Regions from separate parts of the Bradyrhizobium sp. SZCCHNS3002 genome, predicted to be linked through region 1. Evidence: riboswitches for the same ligand, from Rfam matches in the RefSeq annotation. Region 1 holds a riboswitch; the other holds the start of a gene.

Evidence for each region. Region 1 has a riboswitch for cobalamin ahead of QW845_RS32400 (TonB-dependent receptor domain-containing protein). Riboswitches for the same ligand answer to the same signal wherever they lie in the genome.
Region 2: linked by a shared signal. The riboswitch ahead of QW845_RS30050 (HupE/UreJ family protein) and the one ahead of QW845_RS32400 (TonB-dependent receptor domain-containing protein) in region 1 are both predicted to bind cobalamin.

The regions. Positions count from the first base shown of each region.
Region 1 covers NZ_JAUHHY010000024.1:47,960-58,087, reverse strand. Annotated here, with positions in the region: gene QW845_RS32405 (DUF2336 domain-containing protein) at 73-1,185, shown strand; cobalamin riboswitch at 1,394-1,612, shown strand; gene QW845_RS32400 (TonB-dependent receptor domain-containing protein) at 1,723-3,783, shown strand; gene QW845_RS32395 (hypothetical protein) at 3,859-4,437, shown strand; gene ilvC (ketol-acid reductoisomerase) at 4,754-5,773, opposite strand; gene QW845_RS32385 (LysE family translocator) at 5,924-6,526, opposite strand; gene QW845_RS32380 (class I SAM-dependent methyltransferase) at 6,798-7,487, opposite strand; gene ilvN (acetolactate synthase small subunit) at 7,491-8,033, opposite strand; gene QW845_RS32370 (threonine dehydratase) at 8,210-9,193, opposite strand; gene QW845_RS32365 (acetolactate synthase 3 large subunit) at 9,460-10,128, opposite strand, start outside.
Region 2 covers NZ_JAUHHY010000019.1:65,614-75,741, forward strand. Annotated here, with positions in the region: gene cobT (nicotinate-nucleotide--dimethylbenzimidazole phosphoribosyltransferase) at 1-786, shown strand, start outside; gene QW845_RS30015 (histidine phosphatase family protein) at 786-1,379, shown strand; gene cobS (adenosylcobinamide-GDP ribazoletransferase) at 1,376-2,095, shown strand; gene cobD (threonine-phosphate decarboxylase CobD) at 2,092-3,144, opposite strand; gene cbiB (adenosylcobinamide-phosphate synthase CbiB) at 3,182-4,153, shown strand; gene QW845_RS30035 (cobyric acid synthase) at 4,140-5,633, opposite strand; gene cobO (cob(I)yrinic acid a,c-diamide adenosyltransferase) at 5,638-6,246, opposite strand; gene cobU (bifunctional adenosylcobinamide kinase/adenosylcobinamide-phosphate guanylyltransferase) at 6,263-6,799, opposite strand; cobalamin riboswitch at 6,834-7,027, shown strand; gene QW845_RS30050 (HupE/UreJ family protein) at 7,146-7,778, shown strand; gene QW845_RS30055 (DUF1636 domain-containing protein) at 7,782-8,177, shown strand; gene cobW (cobalamin biosynthesis protein CobW) at 8,198-9,235, shown strand; gene cobN (cobaltochelatase subunit CobN) at 9,245-10,128, shown strand, end outside.

The DNA of each region.
Region 1 (10,128 bases):
CCCGGCCGAAAGCCTTGCAGCGGATCACACGCGTTGCTGTCGCTCCGGCAATCCGGACCAACGGGCGCGATCGTGTCACAGCCAGAACAGCTTCCGCTTTCAGAAAACTCCATCATCACCGAACTCGAAGAGGCCGTCCGCAGCGGCTCCTCGGCGAAGCGCGTCAACACGCTGCGCCAGGTCACCAACCTGTTCCTGCATGACGGCGAACGCCTCAGCGAGGACCAGATCAAGGTGTTCGACAACGTGCTGTGCATGCTGGTCTCGCGGGTCGAGACCCGCGCGCGGGCCGAGCTCAGCAAGCATCTCGCGCCGGTCGACTATGCGCCCGTCGAATTGATCCAGCAGCTCGCCCGCGACGATGAAATCTCGGTGGCCGAGAACGTGCTGATGCACTCGAGCCGGCTCACCGAGCATACGCTGGTGGAGGTCGCGGCGACCAAGGGCCAGGATCACCTGATGGCGATCTCCAGCCGCCCGCATCTGACCGAGGCGGTGACCGACATCATCGTCGACCGCGGCGAGCGCCGGGTCATCCGCAAGCTTGCCAACAACCAGACCGCGCGCTTCTCCGAGACCGGCTATTCCGGGATGATGGCGCATGCCGAGGACGACGACGAATTGTCCGAGATCATCGGGCTGCGCATCGACCTGCCCACCAAGCATCTGCGCGACCTGCTGCGCCGCGCGACCGAAGCCGTGCGCGCCAAGTTGATGGCCTCGGCGCCGCCGGCGTTGCAGCAGGAGATCAAGAAGATCCTCAAGGCGATCGCCGACGTTGTGCGCAGCGACGGCGGCCTGATCGGGCGCGACTTCACGCTGGCCGAAGAGGCCGTCAAGCGCATGAAGGGGCTGAACGAGCTCAACGATTCCGCCATCGCCTTCTTCGCCGAGACGCGCCGCTTCGGCGAGGTGTCCGCCGCACTCGGCCTGCTCAACAACGTCCCGACCGAGATGATGGCCAAGGTGCTGGAGGGCCCGCGCACCGACATCGTGCTGATCCCCTGCCGTGCCGCCGGGCTGGCCTGGTCGGTGGTGGCGAAGATCCTGACCCACCGGCCGATCAAGCACGCCATCGACAGCGACACGCTGAAGCTCGCGGAACGCGACTATTCCCGCCTGTCCCTCGACACCGCCCAGCGCACCCTGCGGTTCTGGATGGTGCACAACAAGGTCGAGAAGTAAGCGGCGCTCGCAAAAGCGATCCGCGCCGGAATTGATTCGCGCCTCACACCCCGCTGTCGTCCCTGCGAACGACAGCTGTGGGGCGTCGCGGGTGCCGGGTATCTCATGCCGAACGCGGCAGCCGAGAGAGTTCGCCACACGCAATCCACGCCAGCGCGTTATCGCCAGGAGATCACCGGGCGCCGGATTGACTTTGGTGCGCCCGCACTCCTACGGTGACGGCGACGGTGCCCCTCGACCGGGGCTCAATAGGGAATGCGGTGCCGGAGACGTCTCGCAAGGGACGTGACCGAAGGCCGCAGCTGCCCCCGCAACTGTAAGCGGCGAATCTCGCGTCAGAGGCCACTGGGAAATCTCGGTCCCGGGAAGGCGACGTGGAGGTGACGACCCGCGAGCCAGGAGACCTGCCGTCAGCCGTGGTCACACGCGAGGATGCCGGTCGGGGCGTTATTGGCATCGTTTTCAGGCAGGCCTGCAAAGGCGTGCATGAGACCTCGTTCGCGGTGACGTGCCACTGACGTCATGCCGAGGTCACTCGTGTCTCCCGTTCCCCATGCCAGGCGCCGTCGCGCCCTTCTGTCGTCGTTCTACCTCCTCTCGTCGTTCGCGCTGCTCGGTCCCTCCCCCGCAACGGCGCAGCAATCCGCCTCGCCCGATCTGCTGCCGCCGGTCGAGGTCGACCCGCCGCACCGGCCGATCGCTCCGAAACCGGCCATCCCCCGCAGAGCCGGCAACGCCGCGCATCAACAGATGCCGGCGGCAAAGCCGGAATCGCCGGCCAGCCCGCCCGTCGCGGTCAGCCCGGCCGGCATCGTGACGCCGGTCGCCAACGTCGCGAATGCGATCACGGTGGTGACCGACAAGGACATCGCCGCGCAGCAGGCCCGCACGGTGCCGGACATCCTGAGCACCGTCCCCGGATTGAACGTCGTGCAGGCCGGCGGCCCGGGCGGCCAGACCAACGTCTTCATGCGCGGCACCAATGCCAACCACACCAAGCTCATCATCGACGGCATCGACGTCGGCGACGTCACCAACAGCAACGGTGCGTTCGATTTCGCGCATCTGCTCGCCGCCGACATCCAGCAGCTCGAGGTGCTGCGCGGGCCGCAGAGCGGGCTGTACGGCTCCGATGCGATCGGCGGCGTGATCTCGGTGATCACGCGCAAGGGCGACGGCCCGGCGCGGGCGACCGCCTCGGTCGAGACCGGCTCGTTCAAGACCTTCAACCAGTCGGCCGGCGTCAGCGGCTCACAAAACAATGTCAACTACGCGGTCAACGTCGCGCATCTGCACGCCGGCGACGTGCCGGTGACGCCATGGCAACTGCTCCCGGCCGGGCAGAAGGCGATCGGCAACGCCTACGACAACGTGACCGCCTCGTCCAAGCTCGGCGTCGATCTCAACGAGGCCTGGACACTGAATTCGGTTGTCCGCTACACCGACGCCACCCTGCTGTTCACCGGCGACAGCGGCTTTCCCAGCGTTCCCGATGCGATCAGGAGCAAACACACCGTCCACCAGCTGGCAACGCGCCAGGAAGCCGTGTGGTCGCTGCTCGGGGGCCGCATCAGGAACTACTTCGGCGTCAACTACGTGAACAACTGGTCGTCCGATCTGACGGCCGGCAATCCCGTGGCCGCGGTCGCCACGGGGGAGCGCATCAAATATGACTGGCACGCGGTGACCGAACTGGCGCCGCACAACAATCTCGTCGTCGGGCTGGAGCAGCAGACCGAGCGGCTGAAAACAACCGATCTTTCCGCCGAGAACGGCAACAAGGCCGGCTTCGTCGAGCTGCAGACGGAGCTCGCCAAGCGCTGGTTCGTGGTGGCGAGCCTGCGCAACGACGTCAACGACCAGTTCGGCGGCCATGGCACCTACCGCATCGCGCCGGCGGTGATCCTGCCGCTCACCGAGACCAAGCTGAAGGCGAGCTACGGCACCGGCTTCAAGGCACCGACCTTGAGCCAGCTGCACCAGGATTTTCCGGCCTTCAACTTCTTCGCCAATCCGGACCTGAAGCCGGAAGAGAGCACCGGCTACGATGCCGGCTTCGAGCAGCCGCTGTTTTCGGATCGCATCCGCTTCGGCACGACCTACTTCCACAACAGCATCACCAACCTGATCAATTTCAACGCGACCTTCACCTCCTATGCCAATGTGGGCCTCGCGACCACCGAAGGCACCGAGAGCTTCGTGACGGCTGATCTCACCGATCGGATCTCGCTGCGCGCGGACTACACCTTCACCCGCGCAGTCGATGCGGCCACCGGTCAGCAGCTATTGCGACGGCCGAAGGAGAAATGGAGCGCAACCGCGATCTGGCTGCCGGTCGATGCGCTCAGCCTGTCGGCCACCGTGCTGAGGATCAGCGACTGGCTCGATGTCAGCCGCGACGGCATGACCACCGGCCTCGTCGCACCCGGCTACACGGTCGTCAACCTGCGCGGCGACTACGCGCTGTCCGACCAGGTCAAGCTGTTCGGCCGGATCGACAACCTCTTCAACCGTCACGCCCAGAACCCGACCGGATTCCTGGCGCCCGGCTTCGGCGCGTTCGGCGGCATCCGGGTGGCGAGCTTCGGCGTGCAGTGACGCTGCCGGCCAACTTCCCGGCGGCTGACAGAAGCTGCCGAAATGGACTACAATCGCAACAGAAGGAGATGTTCCATGACTCTCGACGTTCTCGCCCGATCTGGTTCCGAGGCTCGCCTCGCGCCCGTTCCGCAACGGCATGCCGCTGCGTTCTGCTTCGCGCTGCTGACAGCTGCCTGCGCGCTGGCGAGCTTCGTGTTCGCCTGCGCGACGCCGTTTGCGGCCTTCGCCGTGATCGCCGCCGCCATGCTGCCGCTGCGCATGGCGCTGCCGGTGATGCTCGGCGCCTGGCTGGTCAACCAGGGCATCGGCTTCGGCGCGCTGCATTATCCGGTGGATGCCAACACGCTGGCCTGGGGCGCGATGATCGGCGTTGCGGCGCTGGGTGCCACGCTCGTCGCCCGCATGGCGCTGGCGGCCTTGCGCACGGCACCAGCGCCGGCCGCGTTTGCCGTCGCGCTCCTCAGTGCCTACGCGGCCTATGAGCTGGTGCTGCTGGCCGCCACGCCCGCACTCGGCGGGGCCGCAAGCTTCGCGCTCCCGATCGTCGCCCGCCTCGGCCTGACCAGCGCCGCCTGGCTGGTCGGCCTCGTCGCGGTCAGTGAGATCGTCCGCCTGCTCACGCCGCTGGCTTCGCGGCACACGGCGTCCTGACCGAACCAGCATCAGCGGTTAGGCGCTCGTCGTCTTCCCGCCCACTGCCGTCGTCCCCGCGAACGCGGGGACCCATACCGCGTGATGTGAGTTGGCGGAAACGGTCTGGATCATCGTCCTTCGCAAAACAAAAGCCGGTGGTTATGGGTCCCTGCGTTCGCAGGGACGACAGCTGTGGGTGTTGCAAACGGCCGGGCTGAACCACGCTTCGCCGTCGCAGCCACGAAAAAGCCTCCGCCCGACAAGGACGGAGGCTTTTGATTGAGCCGATGGCGGGGACCGCGCTACCGCGGTCCCAACCGTCGAATATGACAGCTCAGTTCTTGCTCTTGTCGACCAGCGCGCCCTTCTTGATCCAGGGCATCATGTCGCGCAGGCGGGCACCGACTTCCTCGATCGGGTGCTGGGCAAGCTTGGCGCGGGTCGCCTTGAACGAGGTCTGGTTGACCTTGTTCTCCAGCATCCAGTCGCGCGCGAAGCGGCCGGACTGGATGTCGTCGAGCACGCGCTTCATCTCGGCCTTGGTCTCCGGCGTGATGATGCGCGGGCCGGTGACGTACTCGCCGTACTCGGCGGTGTTGGAGATCGAGTAGTTCATGTTGGCGATCCCGCCTTCATAGATCAGGTCGACGATCAGCTTGACCTCGTGGAGGCACTCGAAATAGGCCATCTCCGGCGCGTAGCCGGCCTCGGTCAGCGTCTCGTAGCCGGCCTTGATCAGTTCGACCAGGCCGCCGCACAGCACCGCCTGCTCGCCGAACAGGTCGGTCTCGCACTCTTCCTTGAAGGTCGTCTCGATGATGCCGGCGCGGCCGCCGCCGATCGCCGAGGCGTAGGACAGGCCGAGGTCATGGGCGTTGCCCGAGGAGTCCTTGGCGATCGCGATCAGGCAGGGCACGCCGCCGCCGCGCTGGTACTCGGAGCGGACGGTGTGGCCGGGGCCTTTCGGCGCGATCATCAGCACGTCGAGATCGGCGCGCGGGTCGAGCAGGTTGAAGTGGACGTTCAGGCCGTGGGCGAACACCAGTGCGGCGCCCTGCTTCATGTTGTCGTGCAGGTGCTCGCGGTAGATGTCGCCCTGCAGCTCGTCCGGGGTCAGCATCATCACGAGGTCGGCCCACTTCGCGGCCTCGGCGACTTCCATCACCTTGAAGCCGGCGCCTTCGGCCTTCTTGGCCGAGGCCGAGCCTTTGCGCAGCGCGATCGCGACGTCCTTGACGCCGGAATCCTTCAGGTTGAGCGCGTGGGCGTGGCCCTGGCTGCCATAGCCGACGATGACGACCTTCTTGCCCTTGATCAGGTTCAGATCGGCGTCGCGATCGTAGTAGACACGCATTGTCGTTTCCTCTTTGAGATGGCCGGAATTGGCTGAAAAGTCAGACGCTTGGGTGAGGCACGGGCGGCTGCGCCCGGACGAAATCCGGCCCGTGTCTAGAGCATTTTGGGTCCCGTTGGAAACCCCGATCTCGCATGGCGGCGGCGTCCTTCATGCGTCCATGAAGACGGGATAGAGCGAGGCAAGCAGCAGCGCGGCCATCAGGATGTTGAAGGCGCGGACCGCACGGTCGGAGCTCAGCAGCGGCCGCAGTGCGGTGCCGAACAGGGTCCAGGTGATGGTCGAGCCGATCGCCATCACGAAGCTGATCGCGACCTGCAGCCCGACATTGGCCGGAAAGCTGGCAATCGCGGCATAGGCGGTGATGGTGCTGATCACCATCACCCAGCCCTTGGCGTTGACCCACTGGAACAGCGCCGCGCCCCAGAACGACATCGGGCCGCGCGGCGTGGTGTCCTCAGGCTTGGTCGATCCGGACAAGGCGATCGCAACCGCCAGGTAGATCAGATAGGCCGCGCCGAGATATTTCAGAACGTCTTGCAGGACCGGGTAGCGGATGAACACCGTGGCCAGCCCGAAGCCGACCGCGCCGACCATGAAGGCGAAGCCGAAGCTGACGCCCATCATGTGCGGCACCGTGCGGCGGAAGCCATGGGTCACGCCCGACGACAGCAGCATGATGTTGTTCGGCCCCGGCGTGAACGCCATCACGAAGGCGAAGGTGACGAAGGCGATGAGGAGCTGCTGGGACATCAGGACGTTCTCGCCGCAAGCAAGCACTGACTTGCGGTCACCTGCGCATGGCGGCCGCGCCTGTCGCGGCGCGGGCAGTGCAACCTCGCCCCGCTTGCGGGGAGAGGTCGGATTGCATCGCCAGATGCAATCCGGGTGAGGGGGTACAGGTCTAACGGCGAACGCTCCCCGTGCGGCTGCCCCTCACCCCGACCCTCTCCCCGTAAGAACGGGGAGAGGGAGCGCACCGTCGCCTGCGCGAAAGTGAGACTCACCAATCTGCCGCTCATAGCTAGCCCTGCCCCGCCGGCTTCTGCAGCACGTAGGTCGCGTGCATCGGGGCGTGATAGTCGGCGGACACCGTGACGAAGCCGACCTCGGTCAGCATGCGCTCCATCACCCAGGCGAAGGTGGAGTTCTCGTCGCGCATGTGGGTGATGACGCTGTCGCGGGCGAGGTCGTGGTTCTTGATGTTGAAATCCGCCCATTGCTCAACCGAGCGCTCCGCGCCGTCGGGCATGGAGACATAGACGATGTCGCGCAGGAAGAACTGCGCGCCCGGCTTCAGCGCCGCGAAGATCCGTGCCAGCGCCACCGCCTTCCAGAAATCCGGCAGGTGGTGCAGCGTGAACTCGCTGGCGATCAGGTCATAGGTGGCAGGCTCATAGGCGAACGACAGCAGCCCCGCCGAATGCATCCGCACCGCGGTACGGCGGTCGCGGGTGTAGATCTTGGTCAGCGCCAGCATCGCCGGCGAGATGTCGATGGCGTCCACCACGGCCCCCATCAGCGCCGCTTCCGTCGCCAGCACGCCATTGCCGCAGCCGATGTCGGCCACCCGCCAGCCCGGCTTGACACCGAGCATCTTCAACGCGGCGCGCGCACGCTCGTCGGCATCGTCGCCCGAACCGTAGATCGAGGCCACGGCATGATCGAGACCGATCCGGTTGCGTTCGTTGTAGTACCAGTCGCGCGCCAGCATGGCTCACATCCCTTCCGGTCCCCGCCCGATCGCCGCAATGCCGGTCCTGGCGACTTCCACCAGGCCCAGCGGACGCATCAGATCGATGAATTGCGTGATCTTGTCGGTGTTGCCTGTGATCTCGAACACGAAGCTCTCGGTGGTGGCGTCGATCACGCGGGCGCGGAACGCATCCGCCAGCCGCAGCGCCTCGACGCGCGGCTCGCCGATGCCGCGCACCTTGACCATCGCCAGCTCGCGCTCGATCGCGCGTTTCGTCAGCGTCATGTCGACGACGCGATAGACCGGGATCATGCGGTCGAGCTGATGCTTGATCTGCTGGATCACCATCGGCGTGCCGGTCGTGACGATGGTGATGCGCGACAGGTGCTTCTGGCTCTCGGTCTCGGAGACGGTGAGGCTCTCGATGTTGTAGCCGCGCCCCGAGAACAGGCCGATGACCCGCGCCAGCACGCCGGGCTCGTTCTGCACCAGCACGGCAAGCGTGTGCGTTTCGTTCGGATCGTGGCGGTCTTCGATGAAATAGGCGGAGGCTGGCTGGTTCATTGGTGTCCCCTTAGAATTTCATCCGTCATGGCCGGGCTTGTCCCGGCCATCCACGTCGAGCGTCGCGCGTGCGGCATCGTGGATGCCCGGGCCTTCGCCGCGCCGAAGCGGCTTCGGCCGCGCAGGCGGGTCAAGCCCGGGCATGACGGCGGTATGTGGAGTGAGCGGAGTGCCCATTACGACAACTCCGCCATTTCTTCGGTTGCTGCCGGCAGCACCCAGCGCCTGAACAAATCGAGATCGATGTTGCCGCCGGTCAGCACCAGACCGACGCGCTTGCCGGCCAGCCTGCCCTTTTCCTGCAAGGCGGCTGCGAGCGACGCCGCACCAGCGCCTTCGGCGAGATTATGCGTGTCGGTCCACAGGATGCGCACGGCCTCGGCGATCTCGGCGTCGCTGACCTGCACGATCCGCGAGGCGCCTTTCAGGATGATCGCGAGCGCATCCGCATCCGGGCTGCGCGTGGCGAGACCATCGGCGTGGGTGTCGGCGCTGTTGGTCGTCACCACCGTCCGCGCGGCGAACGACAGCGCGTAGGACGGCGCCTCGGTCGACTGCACGCCGACGATCTCGGTCTTCAGGCCCAGGAGATCGCGCGCGAGGATGCAGCCGCAGATGCCGGAGCCCTGCCCGATCGAGACGTAAAGCACGTCGAGATCGGGGGCGCTGCGCAACAGCTCCAGCGCGTAGGTGGCGACACCGCGCACGAGATCGCGATGGAACGACGGCACCATGTGCAGGCCGTCGCGCGCAGCGTGACGCCCGGCTTCCTCGCGCGCCTCCTGGAAGTCGCTGCCATGCTCGATCAGCGCAGCGCCGAACGCCGCCATCGCGCGGTTCTTCTCGACCGAGTTGCCCCGGGGCACGTAGATCGTCACCGGCAGGCCGTTGCGGCGGCCGGCGAAGGCGATGCTCTGGCCATGATTGCCGCGCGTCGCGGTGATCAGGCCGCGGACATCGGGCTGCGTGCGCTTGAGGCTGTCGACATAGACCAGCCCGCCGCGCACCTTGAAGGCCCCGGCTGGGGTGTGGTTCTCGTGCTTGACGACGACGTGCGTCCCCAGCCGCTGCGCCAGCAACGGCCACGCATGCGCGGGCGTCGCCGGCACCGCGGCGGCGACGATGGCGTGGGCGGCTTCGAGCTCAGCGAGCGCGAACATGGAATTGCTCATTTGTCAGAAGCGGACAGCTCCAGGCGCCGCTGCGCTCCCTCTCCCCGTTCTTACGGGGAGAGGGTCGGGGTGAGGGGCAGACGCACGGGACTTGCGCGTGGTGAGACCTGTACCCCCTCACCCGGATCGCATCTGGCGATGCGATCCGACCTCTCAGCGCGAGCGAAGCTCGTCGCGCCCCCGCAAGCGGGGAGAGGTTGAGAGCCAGACTGCCGAACGCGCGTGCCATCACCGCACCATCACTCCTGTCGAACTCACACCAGCGCCTTGCCGCCGGCGAACGCCGCCGCCGGATCGGACGCTTCCGCCGGCAGGATCATCTCGTTGTGCGCCTTGCCCGACGGGATCATCGGGAAGCAGTTCTCCAGCGCCGCGACGCGGCAGTCGAACAGCACCGGCTTCTTGACCGAGATCATCTCCTTGATCGCGCCGTCGAGGTCGCCGGGCTTGCTGACCTGCAGACCAACGCCGCCATAGGCTTCGGCGAGCTTGACGAAGTCCGGCAGCGCCTCCGAGTAGGAATGCGACAGGCGGTTGCCGTGCAGCAGCTGCTGCCACTGGCGCACCATGCCCATGTACTGGTTGTTCAGGATGAAGATCTTGACCGGCAGCTCGTACTGCACGGCCGTCGACATCTCCTGCATCGTCATCTGCACCGAGGCGTCGCCGCCGATGTCGATGACCAGGCTGTCGGGATGCGCCACCTGCACGCCGATCGCCGCCGGCAGGCCGTAGCCCATGGTGCCGAGGCCGCCCGAGGTCATCCAGCGGTGCGGCTCCTCGAAGCCGTAGAACTGCGCCGCCCACATCTGGTGCTGGCCGACCTCGGTCGTGATGTAGGTATCGCGCCCGCGCGTCAGCTCGAACAGCCGCTGGATCGCATATTGCGGCATGATCACGTCGCGGTTCGGCTTGTAGGCCAG
Region 2 (10,128 bases), on a different contig from region 1:
GCGGCCGGTGGTGCGGCGATCTCGGTGCTGGCGCGCAGCCTGGGCTGCCCGCTTGAGGTAGTCGACGTCGGAACGCTGGCGCATGAGCCGGTGCCCGGCGTCGTCGTCGACAAGCCACGGCGCGGCACCCGCGATTTCAGCACCGAGGCGGCGCTGACGCCGGAGGAGGTTACGTTCGCGGTGGAAGCCGGACGGCGCGCGGTGCTGCGGCAGGCCGATCACGCGCCGCAACTCGTGATCTTCGGCGAGATGGGGATCGGCAACACGACGTCGGCGGCAGCGATCGCCGCAGCGCTGCTGTCCTGTGCGCCTGTCGACACCGTCGGCAGCGGCACCGGGCTCGACGCCGACGGGCGGGCCAGGAAGGCCGCGGTGATCGCCGACGCATTGCGGCGACACGGGCTCACGGCGGGAGCGGCCGTCGCGGACATCCTGAAAGCGGTCGGCGGCTTCGAGATCATCGCGATGGCCGGCGCGATCGTCGCCGCCGCGCAGCGGCGCTGGCCGGTGCTGGTCGACGGCTTCATCGTCTCGGTCGCGGCGCTGGTTGCCGTCCGCCTCAATCCTTCCTGCCGTCCGTGGCTGTTGTTCTCGCACCGCTCGGCCGAACGCGGCCACGCCATCGTGCTCGACGTGCTCGGCGCCCGTCCTCTGATCGACCTCGATCTGCGGCTCGGCGAGGCCTCGGGCGCCGCCACCGCGCTGCCGATCATCAGGCTGGCCTGCGCGCTCCACGGGGGCATGGCGACCTTCGCGGAGGCCGCCGTCTCGGGAGCCAAGTCCTGATGCGGATCGATCTGCTGCGGCACGGGACGACGGGGCGGGATGGCCATCTCGATGGCCGCACCGATCCGCCGCTCAGCGAATCCGGCTGGGATATATTCCGGCGGCAGACGCAGAGCCAGATCTGGCGCAGCGTCGTCAGCTCGCCGTTGGCGCGCGCACGTGCGGCAGCGGAGGATTATGCGCGTCAGACCGGCTGCGCGCTGAACATCGACGCGGATTGGAGCGAGCTCGATTTCGGGCGCTGGGACGGGCGAAGCCGCCGTGACATCGCCGCCGAGTCCGGGGGGGAAGGCTTGCTCGACGCCTTTCATGCCGATCCCACAGTCCGGGCACCGGGCGGTGAGAGCTGGGTCGATCTGCGAGCGCGTGTCACGCGCGCGACTGATCGCATTCTGGCAAAGTCCGAGTCTGCGCCGGTTCTGGTGGTGACGCATGGCGGCGCCATGCGTGCCGCGTTGTCGCATCTGCTTGGCTGGCCGCTGCGCCAGCTATGGAGCCTCCGTATCTGTCCCGGCACGCGGATCACGCTCGAAGCCGGGCAGGGCGATGATGGTGTAGCTTGGGGCGAAATCGTCGAGATCATCCAGCCATGAGTCTGCGTGAATTCTGGATCGCATTGCAATTCCTGACGCGGCTACCGACCCCGCGCGTCGCGGAGTCGCGGCCGGACGATCTTGCGCGGGCGTCGGTCTGGTTTCCGGCAGCCGGACTGGTGATTGGCGCCTGTCTGGCGCTGATCGCCCGCCTTTTTCATGAGGCCGATCCGTGGATCGTCGCGCTCGCCGTGCTGGTCGCCTGGATCTGGATCACCGGCGCGCTGCATCTCGACGGGCTCGGCGACGTCGCCGATGCGTTCGGCGCCGCGCATGGCAAGCCCGAGCGCTTCGTCGCCGTGCTCGGCGATCCCCATGCCGGCAGCTTCGCCGTGGTCGCGATATCGCTGCAGATCGCCGCCAAGCTGGTGCTGACCGCCGAGCTGGCCACGGGCCCGACGGCCTGGGTGCTGCTGCTGATCCCGGCCTGGGCACGGCTGGGAACGCTGGTCTGCACCAAGACGCTACTGTCGTTGAAGCCGGGGCTCGGCGCGAGCGTCTCGAACAGCGTCGGTTGGAATGTCATTATCGCGTGGGGCGGCGTGCTCGTGATCGCCGCGCTGGCCGGCGCGGTCCCGACGCTGCTCGCCATCGTGCTCCTGCCGGCGGTCGCATTCTATTGGCAATGGCGGCTCGGCGGCATCACTGGTGATTGCCATGGCGCCAGCATCGAGGTCACGGAAACGCTGCTGCTTGCCGCCTGCGTGCTCGGCTAGAAGGCGCCGCCGAGCGCCTGCGCCAGCCGCTGCCACTCGGACTCATCGCCCGGCAGGCCGAAGCGCAGCCAGTTTGGCTGAGCCGGAAAACGCCGAACGTGGATGCCGTGCCGGGCGAGCCGCTCGGCCAATGCGGCAGCATTCGCGTTCTCGACCAGCCTGAACAGGGGTGTTCCGCCAAGAGCCCTGGAACCGAGGCTGTGAATTTGGCAGCCGGACGCGGTCAGCATCGTATCGAGCCGTTGTCCGTCGGACACCAGCCTCACGCGTGCGTCCCGCAGCCATTGGTCGTCAGCCAGAGCAATCGAACCTATCGCAAGCGCAGGTCCAGACACGGCCCATGGACCCAGCGCACGGCGCAATTGATCGGCCAGGTCCTGGGAAGTTATGGCAAAGCCGAGCCTCAATCCTGCCAGGCCGTAAGCCTTTCCGAACGATCGCAACACCAGAGTGGCTGGTGGCAAGCTCGGAATCAGGCTCGCCTCCACGGGACAGAAATCAGCAAAAGCTTCGTCTACCACAAGCAGGCCGTTGCGACGCGCGAGCGTCACGCCGAGCAAGTGGAGCGTGGCGCGTGGCAGCAATCGTCCAGTGGGATTGTTCGGGTTGACCACAATGGCGACGTCTGCTTCCGCCAGCGCATCGACCTTGTCGACCAAACGCACTCGGTGACCGCAGCGGCGCCAGCAGAGCTCATGTTCTTCGTAGGTCGGCGTAAACACAGCGACCGAACTTGAAGCGCGCAGGCGCGGCAGAATCTGCAGCAGCGCTTGGGTGCCTGCGGCCGCAACAATCGATGCGGGTGTCTGCAGGCGGTACCGTGCAGCGGCAACGGACAGCAGCGCGTCCTCGTCGGGCTTGCTGGGCAACCGTGTCCAGCTCTCAGCCGGGACCGTCGGCACGGGGTAAGGGATCGGATTGATGCCGGTCGACAGATCGATCCACGGCAGCGGTGCGTCCGGGTAGAGACGGCTGACCGCAGCGAGATCGCCGCCGTGAAGGATCGCTTCCGGCTCATCCTTATGCGTGCTAGTCGCTCTGTCGTCCATCTCGTTCCTTTACATGCCTTTCCTTCAGCGGAGATCGATGTTCGTCTCTCTCGCGCTCACGGCGCTCCTCGTCGAGGCGGCCGTGGGCTATCCCCAGGTCCTGGTGCAGCGGATCGGTCATCCCGTGATGTGGATGGGCGCGCTGATAGCATGGGGCGACCGCCGCTGGAACAGGGCAGCAGACAGCTTTGCCGCACGACGCGCGCGCGGCATTGGGCTGGTGTGCCTGCTCGTCGTCGGGATGATGGCCACCGGCCTTATTGCAGCATGGGTCGTGCAGGCGCTCGTCGGCGAGCCGGTTGCAACCATCATCCTTGGTGTGGCGGCAAGCAGCCTGCTGGCCCAGCGCAGTCTCGATACGCATGTCGCAGCCGTCGCCGAAGGATTGGAGCAGCAGGGACTCGACGGCGGCCGCCAAGCCGTCTCCATGATCGTCGGCCGCGATCCCGAGCGGCTGGATGAAGCCGGCGTCGCGCGGGCTGCGGTCGAGAGCCTGGCGGAAAACTTCTCCGATGGAGTCGTCGCGCCGTTGTTCTGGCTCGTTGTCGGCGGATTGCCGGGCATCCTGATCTACAAGGCTCTCAACACCGCCGACAGCATGATCGGTCACCTCTCGGACCGTCACCGCGCGTTCGGCTGGGCGGCGGCGCGGCTCGACGATCTCGTCAATCTGCCGGCCTCGCGCCTGTCCGCGCTGTGGATCGCAGCCGCTGCGGCCTGCATCCCCAGCGCCTCGACTTCGGCCGCGGTGCGAGCCGTTACACGCGATGCATCGAAGCATCGTTCGCCCAATGCCGGCTGGCCGGAAGCGGCGATGGCCGGTGCACTCGGACTGCGCCTGGCGGGCCCGCGCGTCTATCACGGTCATCTCGTCACCGACGCCTGGATGGGAGACGGGCGCGCCGATCTCGACGCGTCCGACATCCGGCGCGCCTTGCGGCTGTATCGGCTAGCGTGTCTGGTTCAGGCCGTGGTCGTCGCAGGACTCGTCCTGGTCAGGATCGTGTAGCCGCCTCCGGTGGTGCGGGCTGGCTGGCCAGCGCGAGGATGCGGTCGACGTCGACGTGGCGTTCAAGATGCGCCGCGAATGCATCCAACGTCGTGTCCACATCGGTCTCATAGACGAGGCCGCTCGTCGTCGAGCCGAGGCCGCGCAGCCAGTGGCTACGCAGGCCGTCGTCGGCGAACAGGCCATGTACGTAGCAGCCGGCAACCAGGCCATCGGCCGTGATGGCACCATCGCGCCGGCCATCGGAGAAGGTCAGGAAGGGGCGCTGTGTCGCCAGTCCCTCGGTGCGGCCGATATGCATCTCGTAGCCGTGAAACGACAATTGACCGTCCATCAGCGTGCCCTGGACCTCGCGCAACGCCTTGTCGTCGGTCAGGGTCGTTTCGACGTCAAGCAGCCCAAGTCCCGTGACAGAACCAGATGCCCCCTCGTGTCCGTCGGGATCGCTGATCATGCGTCCGAGCATCTGATAGCCGCCGCAGATGCCGAGCACGCGGCCGCCGCGGCGCAGATGCGCGATGAGATCGATGTCCCAGCCGGCGTCACGCAGGGCGCTGAGATCGGCGATCGTCGCCTTCGAGCCCGGCAGGATCACGATGGATGCGTCGCCAGGAATCGGCGTGCCCGGGCGCAGGAACTGCAGGTCGATTCCGTCCTCCAGCCGCAACGGATCGAACTCGTCGAAATTGGAGATGCGCGGATAGGCGAGGATGACGACCTTCGGCCTGCGTCCTTCCGATGATCCGCGTTCAGCCAGTCCGAGCGCATCCTCGGCGGGCAGGCGGCGCGCATCGGAAAAATGCGGAATGAGCCCGAGCGACGTCCAGCCCGTCCGCTGCGCGATCTCGTTGATGCCCGACGCGAATAACGCCGGATCGCCGCGGAACTTGTTGACGAGGAAACCCGCGATGCGTGCGGCATCCGCGGGCGCGATCACCGCCTGGGTGCCGACCAGGCTCGCAATGACGCCGCCGCGGTCGATGTCGCCGATCAGCACCACCGGAATCTGCACCGCCTGGGCAAAGCCCATGTTGGCGATATCGCCGGCGCGCAGGTTGATCTCGGAGGCGGAGCCGGCGCCTTCGACCAGCACGATGTCGGCATCAGCAGCCAGATGGTGAAAGCTCTCGAGCACCGCATTCATCAATTGCGGCTTCATCGCCTGATAGGCCGACGCCTTGGCGTTGCCGATGACGCGGCCCTGCACCACGACCTGCGACCCGATCTCGCTCTGCGGCTTCAGCAGCACCGGGTTCATGTGCACCGTCATCGGCCGCCGCGCCGCGCGCGCCTGCAGCGCCTGGGCGCGGCCGATCTCGCCGCCATCCGTGGTGACGGCGGCGTTGTTCGACATGTTCTGCGGCTTGAACGGCGCCACTTTCAGGCCGCGCAAGGTCAGCGCACGCGCGAGCCCCGCGACGATCAGCGATTTGCCGACGTCGGAGCCGGTGCCCTGGAACATGATGGCGCGCGCGCTCATGAGCCTAGTACTCGATGCCTTCCTGCGCCTTCACGCCGGCCGCGAAATGATGCTTCACGAGGTTCATCTCGGTCACGAGATCGGCGGCCTCGATCAGCTCCGGCTTGGCGTTGCGGCCGGTGACGACCACGTGCAGGTCGGGACGGCGCCCTGCGAGCGTGGCGACGACGTCGGTGATATCAAGGTGATCGTAGCGTAGCGCGATGTTGAGCTCATCGAGGACGAGCAGCCGGATCGACGGATCCGCCATCAGCTCCTTTGCCTTGGCCCAGGCGCGCTCGGCCGCGGCGACGTCGCGCGCACGATCCTGGGTCTCCCACGTGAAGCCTTCCCCGAGCGTGTGCCACGACACCTGGTCGCCGAACGTCTCGATCGCCTTGCGCTCGCCGGTTTCCCACGCGCCCTTGCCGAACTGCACGACGCCGATGCGAAAGCCGCGGCCGATCGCGCGCAGCATCAGGCCCCACGCCGCCGTCGATTTGCCCTTGCCCTTGCCGGTGTGAACGATGAGCAGGCCCTTCTCCACGGTCTTGGAGGCGACCTCGGCATCCTGCACCGCCTTGCGGTTCTCCATCTTCGCCTTGTGGCGTGAATCGTCGGCGCTTTCGGTCACGGGCATGTTCTCCTTGTCACTTCAAAGTCAACGGCAGTCCTGCCGCCATCAGGATTACGCGATCGGCCACGGCCGCGACGTCCTGGTTCAATCGTCCCTGGGCATCGCGAAAGGCGCGCGCGAGCGCGTTGTCCGGCACGATGCCCAGTCCGACTTCGTTGGACACGGCCACGATCGGGCCAAGCGCGTTCCCGAGCGCGTCGATCAACTCGGCGCATCTGGCCGGCACGTCCATGTCGGCGAGCATCACATTGCTGAGCCAGAGCGTCAGGCAATCGATCAGCATGGGCGTGCCCGAATCTCCGCTTGCCCGGACGAGGCTAGGTAGATCATGCGAGGTCTCCAGCGTCTGCCATCCCTCGGTGCGGCGCGCCTTGTGCTGGGCGATCCGGTCGGTCATTTCGGCGTCGAACGCCTGCGCCGTCGCAACATAGGTCCAGGGCGGCGGAAGGGCGGTGACGAGCGCCTCGGCATGGCGGCTCTTGCCCGAGCGCGCGCCGCCGAGCACCAGCGTCAGGCGCGGCAGGACGGGGTGCGGCGGGGCAGGGGCCATGGGGACGATTCCGATTGACGGGCTTTGGCGCGACCCGTATCTAACAGATGACGGTTCTCCGAAAGGAGAGATTTAGGGAACACGGTGCGGGTTCTTGACCCAAGGCCGTGGCTGCCCCCGCAACTGTAATCGGCGAGTGTGAGGCCAAGACACCACTGGGAAACCGGGAAGGTGGCCTGATGCAGCGACCCGAGAGCCAGGAGACCTGCCGTCGACATTGCTGTTGGCCGACCCGTCGCGCGGGGAGTCGCGATGCTGGTTCTGATCCCGCCGGGATGGGCGGGATGCCGTCGGATGCAGCGCATCGTCCGGTCCTCTGGGGAGCCGGCAAGCGACGGAGACGGCCATGAAGTTGACCCGTACCACGATCTTTGCAGCCGCGAGCCTGTTGCTGCTCGCCGCCGATCCCGCCTTCGCGCATCACATGATGGGCGGCAAGCTGCCGCAGACGTTTGCGCAGGGGATGCTGTCCGGCCTCGGCCATCCCATCATCGGAATCGACCATCTGGCGGCGATCGTGGGCGCAGGCATCGTTGCAGCTCTTCTGGGCCGCGGCTTCGCGCCGGTGCTCGCCTTCACCACCGCGATGATCGCGGGCGTCGGCCTGCATGTGGCCAAGGCCAACATCCCGGCTGCCGAGCTGCTGGTCGGCCTGACCACCGCCGTGGTTGGGCTGGTGGTGGTGATGCGTGGGCGTTTCGGCGTGTTGCCGGTTGCCGGCCTGTTCGCCGTGACCGGCCTCGTCCACGGATATGCGCTGGGTGAATCGATCGTCGGCGCCGAGAACTCTCCGCTTGGAGCCTATCTCGCCGGGCTGCTCGTGATCCAGACCGTCATCGCGGCCGGTGCGTTCCTCGGCACCAGGCTGCTGTCGGCGAAGGCCAAGGCGGCTGCGCCGCTGGCGCTGCGGCTCGCGGGCGCTGCCATCGTGCTGGTGGGCGGCGTTGCCGCCGCAACGGCCGCCGGCGTGATCGGCTGATTGATGATCGCATCGGAGACTGGAGAGACGACGCTGTTCGTCTGCGTCACCTGCCGCACGCAGGCGCCTGAAGCTGCGCCGCCGGACGAGCCGCGGGCCGGTGCCCGTTTGCTCGCAGCCATCGAGACGGTGCCGGCCGCGCAGCGCGCCGGCGTCACCGTTGTCGGTGTCGAGTGCCTGTCGAACTGCAATCGTGCGTGCACGGTTGCGGTGACAGCGCCGGGCAAATGGACCTATGTGCTCGGCGCGCTCGATCCGGATCTGCATGCGCGGGATGTGCTGGCATTCGCGCAGCTGCATCAGCGCCATGATGCGGGCCTGCCGGCCTGGCGCGAGCGCCCGGAATACATCCGCAAGAACACCGTCGCGCGCGTGCCTGCGCTGTCGGCGCCACGCTGAAACCGAGAGATCGCATCGCCATGACGAAGTCGTTCGCCAAGACGCCTTGCACCATCGTCACCGGTTTTCTCGGCGCCGGCAAGACGACGCTGGTGCGCAATCTGATCGAGACCGCGAACGGCCGCCGGCTCGCCATCATCGTCAACGAGTTCGGCGACGTCGGCATCGACGGCGACATCCTGAAGGGCTGCGGCGTGCCGGACTGTCCGGAGGATCGCATCGTCGAGCTGTCGAACGGCTGTCTGTGCTGCACCGTCGCCGACGATTTCGTGCCCGCGCTCAGGAGCCTGCTGGATCAGAAGGAGCCGCCGGAGCATATCGTGATCGAGACCTCGGGGCTGGCGCTGCCGAAGCCGCTGGTGCAGGCCTTCAACTGGCCCGAGATCGCGACGCGTGTCACGGTCGACGGCGTCGTGGCGGTCGTCGACGGCCCGGCGGTGGTTGCGGGCCGCTTCGCCGACGATCCGGAAGCGCTCGCGGCGCAGCGCGCCACCGATGCCTCGCTCGATCACGACAACCCGCTGGAGGAGGTCTACGAGGACCAGTTGCTGTGCGCCGATCTCGTCGTGATGAACAAGAGCGATCTGATGAGCGAGGAGCAGCGCAAGGATGTCGCCGCCGAGATCGCCGCCAAGGTGCAGCGCGCGGTCAAGGTGATCGCGACCGAGCATGGCAGGCTGTCGGCGTCGGTGCTGCTCGGGCTCGGCGCCGCAGCGGAGGATGATCTCGCCGCCCGGCCGTCGCATCACGACAACGAGGCCGAGCATGATCACGACGATTTTGAGAGCTTCGTGCTCGACGTCCCGGCGCAGGCCTCGCCCGATGCGCTCGTCGACCGGATCGCGGCCGCCGTCGATGCGCATGATGTCTTGCGGGTGAAAGGGTTCGTGGAAGTTGCCGGCAAGCCGCTGCGCCTCCTGGTGCAGGCCGTGGGCAGCCGCATCCAGCATCAGTTCGAGCGCCCGTGGCGCTCGGGCGAATCGCGGCAGGGGCGGTTGGTGATCATCGGCGAGCGCGGCCTCGATGCCGCCGCCATCCAGAGCCTGATCACAGGGTAGGCGTCACCGATGCACCTGCTGGCGACAACGGGCGGGGATCTCGACGACCTCGAACAGGCCGTGGATCTTGCGCAGTCGCCGGCCGAGATCGTCGTGCTGTCGTTCTCGGACACCGACCTGTCGGCGTTGGCCGAAGCCTGGACCGCGACGTCGACCGAACTGCCCAGCCTGCGCCTCGCCAGCCTGAAGCGGCTGAAGCATCCGATGTCGGTCGATCTCTATGTCGACCGCGTCGTGCTCGGGGCGCGCGCCGTCGTCGTGCGTTGTCTCGGTGGGCTCGACTATTGGCGCTACGGGCTGGAGCGCATCGCGTCGGCCTGCCGCAGCCGCAACATCCTGTTCGCGGCACTGCCGGGCGATGATCGCGCCGACGACCGGCTCGATGCGCTCTCGACCTTGCCGCACGACGCGACGTCGCGGCTTTACGGCTATCTGCACGAGGGCGGCGTCGGCAATGCGCGCGAGGCGCTGCGTTATCTCGCGCGCCTGCTTGGCCGTGACGCGCCGTTTGCCGAGCCGATCGCGATCGGTCCGATCGTCGGCTTTACGCGCGACCGCGGCGCGGTCGGCATCGATGACCTCTGCAGCCACGATGATGCACGGCCGAGCGCGCTGATCGTGTTCTACCGTGCGAGCCTGCTCGCCGCCGATACGGCCGGGATTGCGGAATTGATGCGTTCGATCGAAGCCGAAGGGCTGGCGGCGGTCGCGGTCGCGGTGACCAGCCTGAAGGATCCCAGCATCGGCGATGCGCTGGTGCGACTGGTCCGGCACCGGCGTCCTGCAGTCATCTTGAACGCGACCGCGTTCTCGGCGCAGCGCGAGGACGGCACAACGGCGCTCGACCTCGCGGACGCGCCGGTTCTGCAGATCATCCAGGCACAGAGCACCGA